4 regions of the Enterobacter sp. TMH.L2 genome follow, and region 1 is predicted to be linked to each of the others. Evidence: predicted binding sites of a transcription regulator. Region 1 holds the regulator's gene; each other region holds the start of a gene.

Region 1 (5,090 bases):
CTGGCCATATCCTGCACTATTTATTCGCGGCGGGAATTCTCCATATGTTGATGAAAGCCACCGCGAGGCGCTGCTAAGTCAGTTCCCACAGGCCCGTGCTCACGTCATCGCTGGAGCGGGTCATTGGGTTCATGCGGAAAAACCGGATGCCGTTCTACGGGCGATCCACCGATTTATCGACGCAGAGTAGAAAAACTGATTAAAAACAGACCGACCGGGCAGCTGAAGTCGCTAACGCGTTGGCGCGAATGGCGCGCTGATGTATGATGGCGCGCTTAATTGCACCGGCACCCTGCCCCTGCAGCCAGAATTTCCTGTCAGTATTCTAATCATGGCAAAAGAACAAACGGACCGTACTACATTAGATCTGTTCGCGGACGAGCGTCGCCCCGGGCGGCCGAAAACTAATCCGCTCTCGCGCGATGAGCAATTGCGTATCAATAAGCGCAATCAGCTGAAGCGCGATAAAGTGCGTGGTTTGAAGCGGGTTGAGCTAAAACTGAACAACGAGGCGGTCGATGCCCTCAACCAGCTGGCTGACGCCCGTAACATCAGCCGCAGCGAACTGATCGAAGAGATGCTGCTCGAGCAGCTTAAAAATCTCGGGTAACGCCTTCAGCCACCCTGCGGGTTATCTGAAATCTCAAAAGGGTGAGCAAAACCATGTTGCAGACTGTGCACCCGGGCGTGATAGCTGTTTCCGCTGCTGGAGCTGTTCTGCTATGATTGCCCTATACGTGGGCATTGAACGGCCAGCATACTATTAAGTTTCAAGAGGTTATTTTACTCATGGCAATCGTAGGCATTTTTTTCGGCAGCGACACCGGTAACACCGAAAATATCGCGAAAATGATTCAAAAACAGCTCGGTAAAGACGTTGCTGAGGTGCATGACATTGCTAAAAGCAGCAAAGAAGATCTCGAAGGTTTCGACATTCTCTTGCTCGGCATCCCGACCTGGTACTACGGCGAAGCCCAGTGCGACTGGGATGACTTCTTCCCTACGCTTGAAGAAGTCGATTTCAACGGTAAACTGGTGGCGCTGTTCGGCTGCGGCGACCAGGAAGACTACGCGGAATATTTCTGTGATGCGCTGGGCACCATTCGCGACATTATCGAACCGCGCGGCGCGGCGATTGTGGGCCACTGGCCAACCGCGGGCTACCACTTCGAAGCCTCCAAAGGCCTGGCGGATGACGACAATTTTGTCGGCCTGGCCATCGATGAAGATCGCCAGCCGGAACTGACCGCTGAGCGCGTTGAGAAGTGGGTTAAACAGGTTTCTGAAGAACTGAATCTGTCGGATATCATTAACGCCTGATTTCTCTGGCGCAAATACAGCATTTGCGCCATCTTGATAGCTTGTAGCAATGAAAATAATTGCTACAAGTTTGTAACTTTCTCGTACATCCCTGTACAATGTCTTCCTGATAGCTTGGCTGATAATTACTGTAAATGGCGACGCCGCCACGATTTTTCAGCCTTATTTTGCACCATACTTGCGGTTCCCATTTAGAAGTAGCAGTTCTATAATGAGACGCATTACTCTTTACGCTCACTGCAGTTTGAGCGAATCGTTAAGCAACAGGACACTTTCCGCATGACTGACAACAATACCGCATTAAAGAAGGCCGGCTTGAAAGTCACGCTTCCGCGATTAAAAATCCTCGAAGTGCTGCAAGAGCCGGTAAATCATCACGTCAGCGCGGAAGACTTATATAAACGTCTGATCGACATGGGCGAAGAAATCGGCCTGGCGACCGTCTATCGCGTGCTGAACCAGTTTGATGATGCAGGGATCGTGACCCGCCATAATTTTGAAGGCGGCAAGTCCGTTTTTGAGTTGACCCAGCAGCATCACCACGACCACCTGATCTGCCTCGACTGCGGTAAAGTGATCGAGTTCAGCGATGATTCTATTGAATCCCGCCAGCGTGAAATTGCCACGCGCCACGGCATCCGCCTGACTAACCACAGCCTCTATCTGTACGGACACTGTGCTGAAGGTGACTGCCGCGAAGACGACACGGCCCACGATCCTAAATAAGTAATCCGCATTAACAAACGCTGCTTCGGTGGCGTTTAAAAGCAAAAACCGGCAGGTTTCCCTTGCCGGTTTTTTATTGACTGAAAAAGGCTATCAGCTGTTATTGGCGCGAATCTCCTGCCAAATCTTATCGCAGCGTACCTTCGCGGCTTCATCATTGCCGCTCTTTCTTGCCTGGATACATTTCTGGTAATCCAGCACGTTCACCGTCTCTTTCTCAACAAACGCTTTATGCTGTTTTTCCTGGCGCAGTACGTTCAGCACGCTCTGGCAGGCTTCAATTTTATCCGGATTGCCTTCCGCCGTATTGATACAGGCGCTATAGGCCTGCTTCAGGCGTGAATCTTCCGGAGGTGCAGGAGGTTGAACGCAGGCAGACAGCGTGAATACAGCGGCGGTAATCAGCAGAATCTTTTTCATGTTCGGTTCCTTATAAAAAAACGGGCGCTTGCGCGCCCGGTTTCACATCAGAAGATGGTGAACGGAGCAATCACGATGAATTTCACGTCACGCTCATCCTGGAAGATGTTGCCGTACCCACCGCCCCAGCTTGGGATGTCGGAGTGGTTGTCGTACTGAGTGAAGTGCAGTTTGAACAGCGTGCCTTTCGCACGGCCTTCCTGCACGGTATACATGGCGTCGAGGCTGTAAGAAGACTCTTTGATCTTGTTAGAAGCGAGATCCTGGCGGTTACCGGAAGCATCAAGCGCCCATGTAGATGGTTTTGCGTCCCATGCATAAACGTAAGAAGCACCCACTGCCCAACCCGGCAGGTTCCAGTTGCTCAGGTCATACATTGCACCGAAGAACACGGCTTTTTCACCGTTGGCGTTGAAGTCAGAGCGGTTATCCCACCACACATCCAGACGACCGTTGGAAGACGCGTAGGTTGGCGTCATACGCTGCAGGAAGTAACCCTGCTGGCCTTCTGCCTTCACCATGGTCCCTTCCAGACGCAGGTCGACCTGGCCAATTTTATAGCCAAATGTCAGCGCCTGGAGCCATGCGGTGCCATCGTAGATATCATTGATGGTATTGTTCGCGGCTTTATCACGGGTGCCGTAGAACTGGTAGCTGGTGCTCAGCGGGCTGCCTGCAACGTCGAATTTGTAGCTGGCTTTAGCAAAGTACTGATCAACAAAGCCCTGAGCCTGACCGAATGCGGCTTCCAGAATCAGATCGTTTTTGAAGTCATACTTCGCGCCGATGGAGTGCAGATAGTCAACTTTGGTCTTTTTATCGTTCTGGTAGAACTTATCGGTTTCAAGGTGCCATGGCGCCTTGTACTCGTTAGTCCACATGTAGGAGAAGCTCAGCGCACCGGCATCACCGTAGTCAAATGCAGCTCCCGCTTCAGCCCCCTGATAAGTACCAGGCATGAAGCTCCAGTGTGGTGCTAACAGCGTTTGACCGGTTGGCTGAATGTAACCTGCGCGAGCCCAAACCGGGCCGTATTTGAATTTGGCCGCCGCTTTATAAAGGCTGATGCCACCTTTATCGCCGGAGTAGTCTTCGTCGTAGGTTTTATTTTTAGAGGAGAATGCGATTTCGTTCGGGTGACCGCTGGCGCTGTCTTCGGCCATTTCAATGGCGGTGAAAGCGGCAATATCAAAACCAAACATATCGGCCGCATAGCCAGACTGGAAGTCGAGGTTGGCGTTCCAGGTTGAGTGCGACAGGTTAGTTTTGTACTTACCGTCGGACACGTCTTTACGGTCACGTTCACGCTGCCAGTAATAGATGCCGCCGGTCAGCGTGGAGTCATCAACAAAGCCCGCGGCGCTAGCCTGCGGAGCCACGACAAAACCTGAAAGAGCGGTAACGCTTGCAATAGCAAGAGCAAGCGCACTACGTTTGCCACTAAACGTACGCATAGTTAAATTCCTCTTTGACGTAAAAATCATCGCCTGACGTGAAAAGCGCCAATGACGAAAAAAAGTAAAATTGCCTGACGGCTAAAAGCGGTTTTTGCCTAACACACCCGCATTACTGCTGCTTATAGACTATTTTTCGCGACGCGAATTATCAATGACTTTGTATCAGAGATTTCCTGGAGTATGACAGAGAGCACATAATCTATGTGCATTTGTAACAAAATTGCGCAGCAGATTATTAACCCTGATTACGATTGATTTTAAGAATAAAACTTCATTGAGAGCGCTTTCATTATAAGCATCAGGAGATTACGGGGAAGGCATGACTTCCTGTGAGGAAATTTTCACAGAAATGTGAATGAGAATTAATTCGCATCGCGAATGTGTATATAAGGTTAATGACTGGTAATCAAAAAGAAAAAACGCCGCATTTAGCGGCGTTTTCATCAGGCAATAAACGGCAATTATTCGCCGATTTTAGCCCAGGTATCACGCAGGCCAACGGTGCGGTTAAACACCAGTTTTTCCGCCGTCGCATAGCGGCTGTCCAGGCAGAAGTAACCTTCACGCTCGAACTGATATGCCTTACTTTTTTCCGCGTTCTGCAGACTAGGCTCAGCGAAGCCCTGGCGAATGACCAGAGAATCCGCATTAATGGTAGACAGGAAGTCTTCCGCAGCCCCTGGGTTCGCGACGCTAAACAAGCGGTCGTACAGACGAATTTCAACCGGCAGCGCGTGTGCCGCGCTCACCCAATGAATAACACCCTTCACCTTGCGACCGTCCGCCGGATCCTTGCTCAGGGTTTCCGGATCGTAGGTGCAGTAAAGTTCGGTGATATTACCTTCTGCATCTTTTTCTACGCGTTCGGCTTTGATCACATAGGCATTACGCAGGCGAACTTCTTTACCCAGCACCAGGCGCTTGTACTGCTTGTTTGCTTCTTCGCGGAAGTCAGCGCGATCGATATAGATCTCGCGGCTGAACGGCACTTCACGGCTACCCATTTCAGGTTTGTTAGGATGATTCGGCATGGTAACCGTCTCTTCTTCACCTTCAGGGTAGTTAGTGATAATAACTTTTACCGGATCCAGCACGGCCATTGCACGCGGCGCATTCTCGTTAAGATCGTCACGGATGCAGGATTCCAGAGAAGCCATTTCAACGGTG
Region 2 (5,090 bases), 1.9 Mb from region 1:
CACTGGCGCAGATTCAGCACTTCAATATCTGACAATGGCACCTGCTCACCTTCGGCACAGCGTTTTTTAATATTGTCATAATATTTATACACCGCCGAATTTAAATCACTGCAGCGGCGCTGGGCACTAAATAAAACCGGCTGTGAAGTCAGTTCATCGATACGCATTTTTTTAATTGTGGCGTGAGTAAAATCAATATACTCACTATTAATACGCCAATAATAGCTGGGCGTAATTTTAGACATCAGCATGCCAAAATAATCTTCCCGCTCTTCGCTGGTGGTGATGGATTGTATTTCACCCGCCGCACGATTTTTCTTATTATTTGAAGCGCTAAACTCCTTGAGCATAACCAATACAGCACACAACAAAATCAAAATGGTGACAATAGAATAAAATATGCTGTGCATAAGAAACTCCTGTTTTTTTTATTTTTGAATTGAGGCATCATATCGCGAATCTCTGAACCTGAATATTGAACCGATTTCAAAGGATCACATTCGATGCTGCCTGAACACTTCTTACCACGGCGCTATCCCGTTGTTGCACCGTCAACGCTCCCTGCAGAAGCTGAAAATAGTACCACGTCGGAAGTCGTTCAGGACAAGATTTTAACGCTGGAAAAAAACATCCTGAGCGGCAGTCATTATGCCGGGCAGGCCAAAAACCGCCTGCTTGAAGAAACCGATCGTCATATTAAAGAGCGTCTGCTGTGCGCAGTTCGGATAGAGGCGTTACACGCCCTGATTGGCGAACTGGTTGAAAAAGAACTTATTAGTGCCGCCGATTTGCAGATGCTTATCGAAGACAAAACCGCCTGGGTGGGTAGCAAGGAGCAGGAAATTTGGGTTAATCAAATGACCCAAGAAAAACCCTGGCCATTATGCTATTCAATTGAGGAGTAGTGCTATGGCAGAACCTCTAAAAAAACAGCCCTTGTTAATTAGCGCTGATGAAAATAAAGACCATGAATTTACGTTAAGTAAAAATATAGCGATTCTGGTTCGCCTTAAGAATGAAAATATCACCCGTAATACGCAGGAAGTTACGGATATTACTTCGGCGCTTATCGACCTGAAGTGGATGAATCGCCGTGAAATCTTCCCGTGGCGTGCCAAAGAAGAGGTGTATGGGGCGGTGCTGGAGGAGATCCTCAGCCATCATCCAAAGCTTAAAGAGCAGATTCTTAAGCGGCTGGAAGGGCATTATCAGCGCCTGAAAGAGCAGGAAGCCCAGACGCTGTCGATGACCCGTGGTCTTGCAGAGAAGACGTGGAAGAGTTCTACGCTGTGAGTGGGGTTTGCCTCTTCCCCTGGCCCTCTCCCCAGTGGGGCGAGGGAATATAAAGAGTAATAAAATTTAACGATTTCTCTCTTTGGCTGTCTGTTAGTCACAAATAAGCTATATGAAGGTTCAGCTAAGGTTCCGTTCACCTCAAGCACAGCTTTATATGCAGCCCCCAAACTTGTGAACGACTCGGTGGAGTCACCGTCACTCCCCCGAGACCCCGGACTCCCGGCCAAATAAATCGACCGCTGAAGCGGCAGACCTCCGTTTTATCTCCCAGTCCTGGGTCGGCTGAGATGCGCTCCCGACGCTCTCAGCCTCCGGCCGCTCCCGGCGTCCGGACCCTGGCCAGTCGGAGAGAAAACGGTGGCGATTTAAGCCGGAACCGAGCCTCGCTTTAAGCTCAAAGCAACGCTGAACGCAACAGTCGCTGCAAGTCACACCGCCACGCCCTTGTCCCCGGCTCTCATCGCCCCAGGCTATGACCCAACTCAGGCGGGGTTGAGCTGTCGGGAACAGCGAAAGAGAGCGATCGTCAGGAACGAATCGCGAACGACCCCGAATGTTTGGGTGATAGCCGGTGGGTTTACCGCTTCAGCGGCGATGAGCTCGCCGGGCGCCGGGGCTGTTCGGGGGATGGCGTTATTCCCCGGACACGTTCACCGTGCTCTGAACGCGCAGGGGAAAAAGATTTACGGGTGAACGTAACAACTACGGAGAGAATAAACTTGAGTTGTTTTCACCCTCTCCCAAGAGGAAGAGGGCCGTGATGAGGGTCATCCCCACTTACTTCGCTTTCGTGACTTCCTGGCCGACCAGGCCAATCTTCAAATACCCTGCCTGGTGCAGCGTATCCATCACGTCCATCAGCGTTTCGTAGTCCACCGTTTTGTCCGCGCGGAAGAAAATGGTGGTGTCTTTTTTCCCTTCGGTTGCGGCAATCAGCGCATTGACCATCGACTCTTTGGTTACCGGGTCATTACCGATAAACATCGAATGATCGGCTTTTACCGACAGATAAACCGGCTTCTCAGGGCGTGGCTGTGGTTCACTGCTGGAGGCCGGAAGGTTAACCTTCACGTCCACCGTTGCCAGCGGCGCCGCCACCATGAAGATGATCAGCAGCACCAACATCACGTCGATAAACGGCGTAACGTTGATTTCGTGCATTTCACCATTGTCATCGAGGTTTTCGTTCAGACGCATTGCCATGGGGCATTAACCTACTCGCAGTTGCTGGGTATTACGCACCGGACGCGGCTGAGCGGTACCATCCAGGTCCAGATCGCGGCTTTGCAGCAGCAGAACCTGCGCGGCAACGTCGCTGAGGCTGGCTTTGTAGCTGCCGATCATACGCGCGAAGATGTTATAGATAACCACCGCCGGGATGGCAGCAACCAGGCCGATTGCCGTCGCCAGCAGCGCTTCTGCGATGCCCGGGGCAACGACCGCCAGGTTAGTGGTTTGGGATTGAGCGATACCGATGAAGCTGTTCATGATGCCCCAAACGGTACCAAACAGGCCGACGAACGGTGAAATCGCACCGATGGTGGCCAGGAAACCGTTACCGCGCCCCATGTGACGCCCAACGGCGGCCACGCGGCGCTCAAGGCGGAAGCCGGTACGATCTTTAATGCCTTCGTTATCTTCCACGCCGGCTGAAAGTTCCAGTTCGTTCTGGGCTTCGTTGATTAACAGCGTGCTCAGGCTTTTACTGTCAAAGGCTTCTGCCGCGCTGCTCGCTTCGTTCAGGGAGCGCACGTTAGCCAGCTGCTGCTGCTCTCGCTTGAGGCGACGTTTCTGGGTGATCAGCTCCACGCTCTTACTGAAAAAGATGGCCCAGGTGACAACAGAGGCCAGAATCAGGCCAATCATCACGATCTTCACTACGATGTCAGCATGTTGATACATGCCCCAAACGGACAGATCCGTCTGCATCAGATTACTCGTCACGTCTTACGCTCCAGCGAGAAATAAATGTCAAAACTGAGACTAATATATCAAAAAACTATCGAATTGATAGTCGTTCTCATTAGTATTTGCAGACTGCCGGAAATTGTTGAAGCATTCCTTGCGCTTACGCAGGAAAAGCGCCCACATGGCGAAATGATGACTTTTTTCGCCAACCTGAGAAAACGGCATGATGCCCTTTGCCCATTCTGTGTTAATTTACGTCCAGACATCCAGATGGTTAGACGGGGAAGCGGAAATGGCGGAAAAACACATCGAAACGGCGCTGGTCAACGCCGGGCGCAGCAAGAAGTTTACTCAGGGTTCGGTTAACAGCGTGATTCAGCGCGCCTCCTCCCTCGTCTTTGAAAGCGTTGAGGCCAAAAAGCAGGCCACCGCTAACCGCGCTAAGGGCGAGCTGTTCTATGGCCGTCGCGGCACGCTGACCCATTTCTCGTTGCAGGAAGCGATGTGTGAACTTGAGGGCGGCGCGGGCTGTGCCCTCTTTCCCTGCGGCGCCGCCGCGGTGGCTAATACAATTCTGGCCTTTGTTGAACAGGGCGATCACGTTCTGGTGACCGAAACGGCCTATGAACCAACGCAGGATTTCTGTACCAAAATTCTCTCAAAGCTTGGGGTTAGCACTGGCTGGTTCGCGCCGGAGATTGGTGCCGATATCGCCAGCCTGATTCAGCCGAATACCAAAGTCGTTTTTCTGGAATCCCCCGGTTCTATTACGATGGAAGTCCACGATATTCCGGCGATTGTCGCAGCGGTAAGGCGCGTTGCCCCCGACGCTATCATCATGATCGACAATACCTGGGCGGCTGGCGTGCTGTTTAAAGCGCTGGAGTTCGGCATCGACATCTCCATTCAGGCGGGAACCAAATATTTAATTGGCCATTCGGATGCGATGGTTGGCACCGCGGTATCCAATGCCCGATGCTGGGATCAGCTGCGCGAGAATGCCTATCTGATGGGGCAAATGCTGGATGCAGACACCGCGTATATGACCAGCCGCGGTATTCGGACCCTGGGTGTTCGCCTGCGTCAGCATCAAGAAAGCAGCTTAAAAGTCGCCGAATGGCTGGCACAGCATCCGCAGGTTGAGCGCGTGAATCATCCAGCGCTGCCCGGCAGCAAAGGGCATGAATACTGGAAACGTGACTTTACGGGCAGCAGCGGGCTGTTCTCATTTGTGCTGAAAAAGCGGCTGAGTGATGAAGAGTATGAACAGTACCTCAATCATTTCGAGTATTTCAGCATGGCCTATTCCTGGGGCGGCTATGAATCGCTTATTCTCGCTAATCAGCCCGATGAGCTGGCGGAGCTCCGCCCGGCAGGCGGCGTCGACTTTAGCGGCACCCTGGTTCGCCTTCATATTGGCCTGGAAAACGTGGACGATCTGATGGCGGATCTGGAAGCGGGTTTCCAGCGTATTGCCTAAAAAATCCGTTTATCGGTAATCGTGGAACAGTTTTTTGCCATTATCGGGATTTTGTTGAGCCTGGGATCAAGGTGTCGAGAAGATTTTAGCAGTACAATGTGTAGAAATTAAGGTGAGCCTAAGTTGCGGGTGTAATACTCGGGGCGAACTCAATAAGCGGTTCCACAGGAATACCTATGGCTGTTATACAAAATATTGTCGAGGCGCTTTGGCATCACGATTTTGCCGCGCTGGCCGACCCCCATGTGATTGGCATTGTCTATTGCGTTATGTTTGCGACGCTGTTCCTGGAAAATGGGCTACTTCCTGCTTCATTTTTGCCGGGCGATAGCCTGTTGCTGCTCGCGGGAGCGCTGATCGCCAAAGGCGTGATGGGCTTTGTACCGACGCTGGTGATTTTAACCAT
Region 3 (5,090 bases), 1.3 Mb from region 1:
GAACACTTCTCCGGCTGGGCGGGCGTGATTGCGCTGGCGCTGCTGCAGGTGCCTATCGTCATTCGTACCACTGAAAACATGCTGAAACTGGTGCCGGACAGCCTGCGCGAAGCAGCTTACGCACTGGGAACACCAAAATGGAAGATGATCTCCGCGATTACGCTTAAGGCGTCCGTCTCCGGGATTATCACCGGCGTGCTGCTGGCGATTGCCCGTATCGCTGGCGAAACCGCTCCGCTGCTCTTCACCTCCCTCTCCAACCAGTTCTGGAGCACGGACATGATGCAGCCTATCGCCAACCTGCCGGTGACCATTTTCAAATTTGCGATGAGCCCGTTTGCCGAGTGGCAACAGCTGGCCTGGGCAGGGGTGCTGATTATTACCCTCTGCGTGCTGCTGCTGAACATTCTGGCGCGCGTGATTTTCTCGAAGAGTAAACACGGTTAAATTTTACGGCGCGGCCCTCGCGGCGCCGGACGGAGATTAAGACACAGATGAGTAAGGTTGATTTAGCCCCAGGCAAAATCCAGGTTCGCGATCTGAACTTCTATTACGGTAAGTTCCACGCCCTGAAGAACATCAATCTGGATATCGCGAAGAACCAGGTTACCGCCTTCATTGGGCCGTCAGGCTGTGGTAAATCCACCCTGCTGCGTACCTTTAACAAAATGTACTCGCTCTACCCTGAGCAGCGTGCAGAAGGTGAAATCCTGCTGGATGGGGAAAATATTCTCACCCAGAGCCAGGACATCGCCCTGCTGCGTGCCAAAGTCGGCATGGTCTTCCAGAAGCCGACGCCGTTCCCGATGTCTATTTACGACAACATCGCTTTTGGCGTGCGTCTGTTTGAAAAGCTGTCCCGCAGCGACATGGATGAACGCGTGCAGTGGGCATTGACCAAAGCCGCGCTGTGGAACGAAACTAAAGATAAACTGCACCAGAGCGGCTATAGCCTCTCCGGTGGTCAGCAGCAGCGTCTGTGCATCGCTCGCGGCATCGCGATTCGCCCGGAAGTTCTGCTGCTGGATGAGCCGTGTTCCGCGCTTGACCCGATCTCCACCGGGCGTATTGAAGAGCTGATCACCGAGCTGAAAGAAGACTATACCGTAGTGATCGTGACCCACAACATGCAGCAGGCGGCGCGTTGTTCTGACCACACGGCGTTTATGTACCTCGGCGAGCTGATCGAATTCAGCGAAACCGATACGCTGTTTACTACGCCAGCGAAGAAACAAACCGAAGATTACATTACTGGCCGCTACGGTTGATTTGGAGAGCGCGATGGATAACCTCAACTTAAACAAACACATTTCTGGCCAGTTCAACGCCGAGCTGGAGTACATCCGTACTCAGGTGATGACGATGGGCGGGCTGGTGGAACAACAGCTCTCCGACGCGATCACCGCGATGCACAACCAGGACAGCGAGCTGGCGAAGCGCGTTATCGCCGGTGACCAGAAGGTCAACATGATGGAAGTGGCGATCGATGAAGCCTGCGTGCGTATCATCGCCAAACGCCAGCCTACCGCCAGCGACCTGCGCCTGGTGATGGCGATCATCAAAACCATCGCCGAGCTGGAACGTATTGGCGACGTAGCGGACAAAATTTGCCGCACCGCGCTGGAGAAGTTCTCCCAGCAGCACCAGCCGCTGTTGGTCAGCCTGGAATCGCTGGGGCGCCACACCGTGCAGATGCTGCACGACGTGCTGGACGCTTTTGCGCGTATGGATCTGGACGAAGCGGTGCGTATTTACCGCGAAGACAAGAAAGTTGACCAGGAATATGAAGGCATCGTGCGTCAGCTGATGACCTACATGATGGAAGACTCCCGTACCATTCCAAGCGTGCTGACCGCGCTGTTCTGCGCCCGCTCCATCGAGCGCATCGGTGACCGCTGCCAGAACATCTGCGAATACATCTTCTACTTCGTGAAGGGGCAGGATTTCCGTCACGTGGGCGGGGATGAGCTGGACAAGCTGCTGGCGGGTAAAGATCCGAAAGAGTAAGCATTTCCGTTCCCTCTCCTTTTAGGAGAGGGGTCGACGCTTCTTTCCCCCCTCTCCCCTTTGGGAGAGGGCTGGGGTGAGGGGCCGTTACTTCCCGAACAAACGCCGAGAATTATCCTCGATCTTCCCTGAAATTCTGCGCTTCTGCATTGTTCTGCTCCAGCTTACCGACAACCCAGCCGCTGACAAAAGCCGATGATACTGTGAATCATCAAATGGCATATGCCAGGCAATGGCGATAGCTTCTGCCACCGTCACGTCGCTAACGCGAGAGGCCAGTTCCAGCGGTGCATCGGCGGAAACATTCCCCGCCAGAATCACGCGATAAAGCCAGCCGCAGTAGCCCGCTTCCTGCATCCGCGTTGCCATATCCTCTACGCCAAAATGGTAGTTCAGCTTAAAGCAGGGCGAACGAGGCTGAGTCACCTGAATCAGCGCTTCACCCCAGCGGTAAATATCCCCCATACAGACGTTCTTTTCCGTCATCCCTTCCGTGGACAGGTTTTCGCCGAAGGCCGGGGCGTTAAACAAATCGATTTTATCCGGGAAGAGTTGCGCCCAGTGCTGATAATGCTCGCGCGGATAGTGGCACAGCGCCCTGTCTGGCCCGCCGTGAATCACTTTCTCCGCCTGCTCGTCGCCCTCCAGCCCAAGCTCGGTCAGGCGAAGTTCGCCGTCCACCTGCACCTTGGCGATGGCGCTGGGCCGACTCCCTTCGTAAGCACGGATCTGACCAACGTAAACCTGAAGCGGATAGCGATGCATAAGCGACTCCCTGCGAAATAGACATAAAAAAAGCGAGCCATCAGGCTCGCTTCTCTAAGGTCGTATTGCAACCTTATTTTTTAGCGGCGAAACGTGCTGCTGCTTCGTCCCAGTTAACCACGTTCCAGAACTCTTTCGCGTAGTCCGGGCGACGGTTCTGGAATTTCAGGTAGTAAGCGTGTTCCCAAACGTCCAGGCCCACAATCGGGAAGCCGGAAGCGCCGGAGATAGCTTCGCCCATCAGCGGGCTGTCCTGGTTTGCAGTAGAGACTACAGCCAGTTTGTCGCCTTTCAGTACCAGCCACGCCCAGCCGGAGCCGAAACGGGTAGCGGCTGCTTTTTCGAACTCAGCTTTGAACGCGTCAACGCTGCCGAAATCGCGCTCGATAGCGGCTTTCAGGTCACCTTTCAGCTCGGTACCTTTTTTCAGGCCTTTCCAGAAGAAGCTGTGGTTAGCGTGGCCACCGGCGTTGTTACGCAGTACGGTTTTCTTATCCGCAGGCAGCTGATCCAGTTTAGCGATCAGTTCTTCAGCAGACAGGCTGGCAAACTCAGGCAGGGATTCCAGCGCGGCGTTCGCGTTGTTGACATAAGCCTGGTGGTGTTTGCTGTGGTGGATTTCCATGGTTTCTTTGTCGAAATGCGGTTCCAGCGCGTCGTAAGCGTAAGGCAGGGATGGCAGTGTATAGCTCATATTCATCGTCTCCATTAACGTAGAGCGGCTGTAATGCTGTTAACGCCGCGTAATCAGTCGGTTCATTATAGTTAATTAAATGATATTGAAAATGTTTATCAATGCCGTACTTAGCGTGTGGTTATAACTTTTCTTCATGAAACCACGGCTTACGGCTATAACGCAGCGGGTAAAAAGCCATTTTCCCAGAGTAACGGCGAATTGTTACCCGGTCGTGACGTAACGGCATGAGAAGAACCTGAGAGGAGTACAAATTGTGATCGCCATCGGCGGCACTCGCTGAATTTTGCCAGCTTCATCGGGCGCGCGGCATTGCCCTGAAGGTTAGCCCGCAGCTCACTCTTTAGACTCGTTGACATTGCAGGCTGTCGCAGAGGCGACGGCCCAAAAACAGCGAGGGTTAATCATGAGCAATGCAATCACGATGGGGATCCTGTGGCATCTGATCGGCGCCGCCAGCGCCGCCTGTTTTTATGCCCCGTTTAAAAAAGTGCGGCACTGGTCATGGGAAACCATGTGGTCCGTCGGCGGGATTGTCTCCTGGCTTATCCTGCCGTGGGCGGTGAGTGCCGTACTGCTACCCGATTTCTGGGGTTATTACGGGTCGTTCAGCGTGGCCACGCTGCTGCCGGTGTTTTTGTTTGGTGCCATGTGGGGCATCGGTAATATCAATTATGGCCTGACGATGCGCTATCTGGGGATATCGATGGGGATTGGCGTCGCTATCGGCATCACGCTGATTGTCGGCACATTACTGACCCCGATCATCAATGGCAAATTTGCCATGCTGACGGATACGCCAGGCGGACGCATGACGCTCCTTGGCGTGCTGGTGGCGCTTATCGGCGTGGCTATTGTGACCTGGGCCGGGCTGCTAAAAGAACGTCAGATGGGGATTAAAGCAGAAGAATTTAACCTGAAAAAAGGGCTGCTGCTGGCGATGATGTGCGGCATTTTCTCCGCCGGTATGTCATTTGCGATGGATGCAGCGAAACCTATGCATCAGGCGGCGTCGAATCTGGGCGTCGATCCGCTTTATATTGCCCTGCCAAGCTATGTGGTGATCATGGGGGGCGGCGCCGTTATTAATCTGGGCTTTTGCTTTATCCGACTGGTAAAAGTAAAAAACTTGTCGGTAAAAGCCGATTTCTCGCTGGCAAAATCGCTGATTGTTACCAACCTGATTTTATCGGCACTTGGCGGCCTGATGTGGTACCTGCAATTCTTCTTCTACGCCTGGGGGCACGCTAAAATTCCGGCACAGTATGACTACATGAGCTGGATGCTGCATATGAGCTTCTACGTGCTCTGCGGCGGGCTGGTAGGGTTAATCATGAAGGAGTGGAAGTCCGCGGGGCGCAGGCCGGTTGGCGTACTGGCGATGGGCTGCCTGACGATCATTCTTGCTGCCAATATCGTTGGCCTGGGCATGGCGAACGGATGAGGCTCAACGAAAACGCTGGCGCCATAACCTTGGCGTCACGCCCGTCTCTTTGGTGAACACCACGGAAAAATAGTTACTGTCCTCGAAGCCGCACTGGGCGGCAATCTCGCTGATTAACAGCTCGCTGTGGCGCAGCAGATACTGCGCCTGGCAAATACCGAGCTGGCGCAGATACTGGTT
Region 4 (5,090 bases), 1.6 Mb from region 1:
TAGCTACCTGCGCGAGCTGGAAGAGCGCCGTCAGTCCATCCTCAAGTCTATTGCCGAGCAGGGTAAACTGAGTGACGAACTTGCCGGTGCCATCAACGGCACGCTGAGCAAAACCGAACTCGAAGACCTTTACCTGCCGTATAAACCCAAGCGCCGTACCCGCGGGCAAATCGCCATCGAAGCCGGCCTTGAGCCGCTGGCGGATTTGCTGTGGAACGAACCTTCACACGACCCGGAGCAGGAAGCCGCTCGCTTTGTGGATGCCGACAAAGGCGTCACCGACACCAAGGCCGCGCTGGACGGCGCACGCTACATCCTGATGGAACGCTTCGCCGAAGATGCCGCTCTGCTGGCAAAAGTGCGCGACTATTTGTGGAAAAATGCGCATCTGGTTTCCGCCGTGGTAAGCGGTAAAGAGGAAGAAGGCGCGAAATTCCGCGACTACTTCGCCCACCACGAAGCCATTGCCACCGTTCCCTCTCACCGCGCGCTGGCGATGTTCCGCGGGCGTAACGAAGGTATTTTACAGCTGTCGCTGAATGCCGACCCGCAGTTTGATGAGCCCCCGCGCGAGAGCTACTGCGAGCAGTTGATCATCTCTCACCTGAATCTGCGCCTGAACAATGCCCCGGCCGACAGCTGGCGTAAGGCCGTGGTGAGCTGGACCTGGCGCATCAAGGTGTTAATGCACCTTGAAACCGAGCTGATGGGCACCGTGCGCGAACGCGCCGAAGATGAAGCCATCAACGTTTTCGCCCGCAACCTTCACGATCTGCTGATGGCGGCCCCGGCTGGCCTGCGCGCCACCATGGGCCTCGATCCGGGCCTGCGTACTGGCGTAAAAGTCGCGGTGGTTGACGCCACCGGCAAGCTGGTAGCAACCGATACTATTTATCCGCATACCGGTCAGGCTGCGAAAGCCGCCGTGGCCGTGGCTGCCCTTTGTGAAAAACATAACGTCGAGCTGGTCGCTATCGGCAACGGTACCGCATCCCGTGAAACCGAGCGCTTCTTCCTGGATGTGCAAAAACAGTTCCCGAAAGTCACCGCCCAGAAGGTGATCGTCAGCGAGGCCGGCGCTTCCGTTTACTCAGCTTCCGAGCTGGCGGCGCTGGAATTCCCGGATCTGGACGTGTCTATTCGCGGCGCGGTCTCGATTGCCCGCCGTCTGCAGGATCCGCTGGCCGAGCTGGTGAAAATCGACCCGAAATCTATCGGTGTGGGCCAGTACCAGCACGACGTCAGCCAGACTCAGCTGGCGAAAAAACTGGATGCAGTCGTCGAAGACTGCGTGAACGCAGTTGGCGTGGATCTCAACACCGCTTCCGTGCCGCTGCTGACCCGCGTGGCTGGCCTGACCCGCATGATGGCGCAGAACATCGTCAACTGGCGCGACGAAAATGGCCGCTTCCAGAACCGCCAGCAGTTGCTGAAAGTCAGCCGCCTGGGGCCCAAAGCCTTTGAGCAGTGTGCGGGCTTCCTGCGCATCAACCACGGCGATAACCCGCTGGATGCCTCTACCGTACACCCGGAAGCCTATCCGGTGGTCGAACGTATTCTGGCCGCCACTCAGCAGGCGCTGCAGGACCTGATGGGCAACAGCAGCGAATTACGCGATCTGAAGGCCAGCCAGTTTACCGATGAGCGTTTCGGTGTCCCTACCGTGACGGACATTATTAAAGAGCTGGAAAAACCGGGCCGTGACCCGCGCCCTGAGTTTAAGACCGCACAGTTTGCTGAAGGCGTGGAAACCATGAACGACCTGACGCCGGGCATGCTGCTGGAAGGCGCGGTGACGAACGTCACCAACTTCGGCGCATTTGTCGACATCGGTGTACATCAGGACGGCCTGGTGCATATCTCGTCCCTGTCGGACAAATTCATCGACGATCCGCACAAAGTGGTGAAAGCGGGCGATATCGTTAAAGTCAAAGTCCTGGAAGTGGACCTGCAGCGGAAACGCATCGCCCTGACCATGCGCCTTGATGAACAGCCTGGCGAAGGTGGCAGCCGTCGCGGTAATGGGGGTGGCAACGCACCTCGCGAGCAAAAAGGCAGGCCAACAGCACAACAAAAACCGCGCGGGCGTGAAAATGCCGCCGGTGGGAATAGCGCGATGATGGATGCGCTGGCCGCTGCGATGGGCAAGAAGCGTTAATTGTCTGACCTCTCCCTTCGGGGAGAGGTCTTATTTTTTCCATCGCCGACAAAAAGCAGAAAAATAACCTACTCTTGATCTAAATCAATTTTCAATATCTACCCCGCCATGAAACCAGCAATTATCATCCCTGTAACATCGGCAATAACGAAATAACATTCATCGTTCACCAAAGAGAAGCCATTACTCTATTTTTCATGCAATTAAGAAACCACTTTCTTCTGCTCGTTAAAAGCAACCCCACTAAATCAGCCAGAAAAATTCCTATTTTGGTTAAATTCACTCAGAAAAATAAATATTGTCGACAGTAACCATTCTCATTATCATTGCATTGAACGATATTTCTTCTCTTTCTTCCGATAGCTTAATTCGTTTTTATTACACGCATCGCTCGTGAATAAAACGATCATTCAGTCAGCGTCAATGCAGAGCCCAGCTCTAAGTAGGTCTTATGCAATTCATACCGAATAGCGCGTGGAAAATTACCGGCTTCGCCAGTGAAATCAGTCCGGCTTATCGCCAAAAATTATTGTCCCTTGGCATGTTGCCGGGTTCCTCATTCAACGTCGTCCGCGTGGCACCTCTCGGCGACCCTATTCATATTGAAACGCGCCGCGTAAGCCTGGTACTGCGCAAAAAAGATCTCGCGCTGGTCAATATCGAAGCCGTGGCGTAACGGCGGGGAAACGTTCGCGTTATTTTGCACATTCAACGAAGTTTACGAATAAAATGAAAAACTTAACCATAGGTTTAATCGGCAATCCTAACTCGGGTAAAACCACGTTATTTAATCAGTTGACGGGTGCCCGCCAGCGCGTGGGGAACTGGGCGGGTGTCACCGTAGAACGCAAAGAAGGTCAGTTTTCCACCCTTGAGCACCAGGTCACGCTGGTTGATTTACCCGGCACCTACTCACTCACCACCATTTCGTCACAAACTTCGCTTGATGAGCAAATCGCCTGCCACTACATCCTGAGCGGCGATGCCGATCTGTTAATCAACGTAGTGGATGCTTCTAACCTTGAGCGTAACCTCTACCTGACGCTCCAGCTACTCGAGCTGGGCATCCCGTGCGTGGTGGCGCTCAATATGTTGGATATTGCCGAGAAACAGGCAATTCGCATCGACATCGACGCGCTGGCCGCCCGTCTCGGCTGTCCCGTCGTGCCGCTGGTGTCTACTCGCGGGCGCGGTATTGAAAGCCTGAAACTCGCCATTGACCGCAAGCAGCCCAACGAGAAAAACGAGCTGGTGCACTATCCGCAGATTTTGCTGCAAGAGGCAAAAAAGCTGGCCGAGGATATGCCGCAGGAAATGCCGGTGACGCAGCGCCGTTGGCTGGCGCTGCAGATGCTGGAAGGGGATATCTACAGCCTCGCGTATGCGGGCAATGCCACAGACAAACTTGACTCGGCGCGCGCGCGCCTGGCTGAGACCATTGACGATCCCGCGCTGCTGATCGCAGATGCTCGTTACCAAAGCATCGCTTCCATTTGCGACGCGGTTAGCAATAGCCTGACAGCCGAACCCAACCGGCTGACGGTGGCGATGGATAAAATCATCCTCAATCGTTACCTCGGCCTGCCAATCTTCATGCTGGTGATGTATCTGATGTTCCTGCTGGCGATTAACATCGGCGGCGCGCTGCAGCCTATTTTTGATGGCGGCTCGGTGGCGATATTCATTCACGGCATCCAGTGGCTCGGTTATACGCTGCACTTCCCTGAATGGCTGACGATTTTCCTGGCCCAGGGGATTGGCGGCGGGATCAATACCGTGCTGCCGCTGGTGCCGCAAATCGGCATGATGTACCTGTTCCTTTCCTTCCTCGAAGATTCCGGCTATATGGCGCGAGCAGCCTTCGTGATGGATCGCCTGATGCAGTCGCTGGGTTTACCGGGTAAATCCTTTGTGCCGCTGATTGTCGGCTTCGGCTGTAACGTGCCTTCGGTCATGGGCGCCCGTACCCTTGATGCGCCGCGCGAAAGGCTGATGACCATCATGATGGCGCCGTTTATGTCCTGCGGTGCGCGCCTGGCGATTTTCGCAGTGTTTGCCGCCGCATTCTTCGGCCAGCAGGGCGCGCTGGTGGTGTTCTCGCTTTATATTCTCGGCATTGTCATGGCTATTCTCACCGGCCTGATGCTGAAGCACACCATCATGCGCGGCGAAGCTTCGCCGTTTGTCATGGAGCTGCCGGTTTACCACGTCCCTCACCTCAAGAGCCTGATTTTACAGACCTGGCAGCGCCTGAAAGGCTTCGTGCTTCGCGCCGGGAAGGTCATCGTGATCGTCAGTATTTTCATCGGCGCCCTGAACAGCTTCTCCTTTAGCGGCAAGCCAGTAGATAGCATCAATGATTCTGCCCTTGCCTCCGTCAGCCGTGTGTTGACGCCGCTGCTTAAGCCGATTGGTGTCCATGATGACAACTGGCAGGCTACCGTTGGGCTGTTTACCGGTGCGATGGCCAAAGAAGTGGTGGTCGGCACGTTAAATACCCTCTATACCGCCGAAGATATTCACAATGAAGAGTTTGATGCCGCAAGCTTTAACCTGCTTGATGAACTGGGCGCTGCCGCCGATGAAACCTGGCAGGGGCTGAAAAACACCTTCAGCCTGAGCGTGCTGGCGAACCCGATTGAGGCAAGCAAAGGCGACGGTGAAATGTCCTCCGGGCCGATGGGCGTGATGAGCACGAAATTCGGCAGCGAAGCCGCCGCCTACAGCTATCTGATTTTCGTTCTGCTCTATATTCCGTGCATCTCGGTGATGGGAGCCATCGCCCGTGAATCGAGCCGGGGCTGGATGACGTTTTCTGTGCTGTGGGGGCTGAACATTGCCTATTCGCTCTCCACGCTTTACTACCAGAGCGTCACCTTCAGCGAGCACCCGCAGTTCAGCCTGATTTGCATCCTCGCGGTGGTATTGTTCA

Evidence for each region. Region 1 encodes Fur, which represses iron uptake genes when iron is present. Its sites were predicted from a motif close to ATAATAATGAGAACNACTATCAA; they were not measured.
Region 2: the regulator Fur is predicted to act here: its motif matches at 3,304-3,326, upstream of exbB (tol-pal system-associated acyl-CoA thioesterase).
Region 3: the regulator Fur is predicted to act here: its motif matches at 3,546-3,568, upstream of sodA (superoxide dismutase [Mn]).
Region 4: the regulator Fur is predicted to act here: its motif matches at 2,463-2,485, upstream of feoA (ferrous iron transporter A).

The regions. Positions count from the first base shown of each region.
Region 1 covers NZ_CP193791.1:3,407,832-3,412,921, forward strand. The annotation lists gene ybfF (esterase) at 1-190, shown strand, start outside; gene ybfE (LexA regulated protein) at 332-610, shown strand; gene fldA (flavodoxin FldA) at 790-1,320, shown strand; gene fur (ferric iron uptake transcriptional regulator) at 1,600-2,046, shown strand; gene ACREYP_RS16440 (ChiQ/YbfN family lipoprotein) at 2,140-2,466, opposite strand; gene chiP (chitoporin ChiP) at 2,514-3,920, opposite strand; gene glnS (glutamine--tRNA ligase) at 4,385-5,090, opposite strand, start outside.
Region 2 covers NZ_CP193791.1:525,901-530,990, reverse strand. The annotation lists gene ACREYP_RS02650 (ESA_00282 family adhesion-associated protein) at 1-410, opposite strand, end outside; gene ACREYP_RS02645 (hypothetical protein) at 504-905, shown strand; gene ACREYP_RS02640 (hypothetical protein) at 910-1,293, shown strand; gene exbD (TonB system transport protein ExbD) at 2,074-2,499, opposite strand; gene exbB (tol-pal system-associated acyl-CoA thioesterase) at 2,506-3,240, opposite strand; gene metC (cystathionine beta-lyase) at 3,497-4,684, shown strand; gene yghB (DedA family general envelope maintenance protein YghB) at 4,861-5,090, shown strand, end outside.
Region 3 covers NZ_CP193791.1:4,674,313-4,679,402, forward strand. The annotation lists gene pstA (phosphate ABC transporter permease PstA) at 1-447, shown strand, start outside; gene pstB (phosphate ABC transporter ATP-binding protein PstB) at 495-1,268, shown strand; gene phoU (phosphate signaling complex protein PhoU) at 1,282-2,007, shown strand; gene yiiM (6-hydroxyaminopurine reductase) at 2,095-2,772, opposite strand; gene sodA (superoxide dismutase [Mn]) at 2,846-3,466, opposite strand; gene rhaT (L-rhamnose/proton symporter RhaT) at 3,873-4,910, shown strand; gene rhaR (HTH-type transcriptional activator RhaR) at 4,914-5,090, opposite strand, start outside.
Region 4 covers NZ_CP193791.1:175,746-180,835, reverse strand. The annotation lists gene ACREYP_RS00820 (Tex family protein) at 1-2,158, shown strand, start outside; gene feoA (ferrous iron transporter A) at 2,610-2,834, shown strand; gene feoB (Fe(2+) transporter permease subunit FeoB) at 2,888-5,090, shown strand, end outside.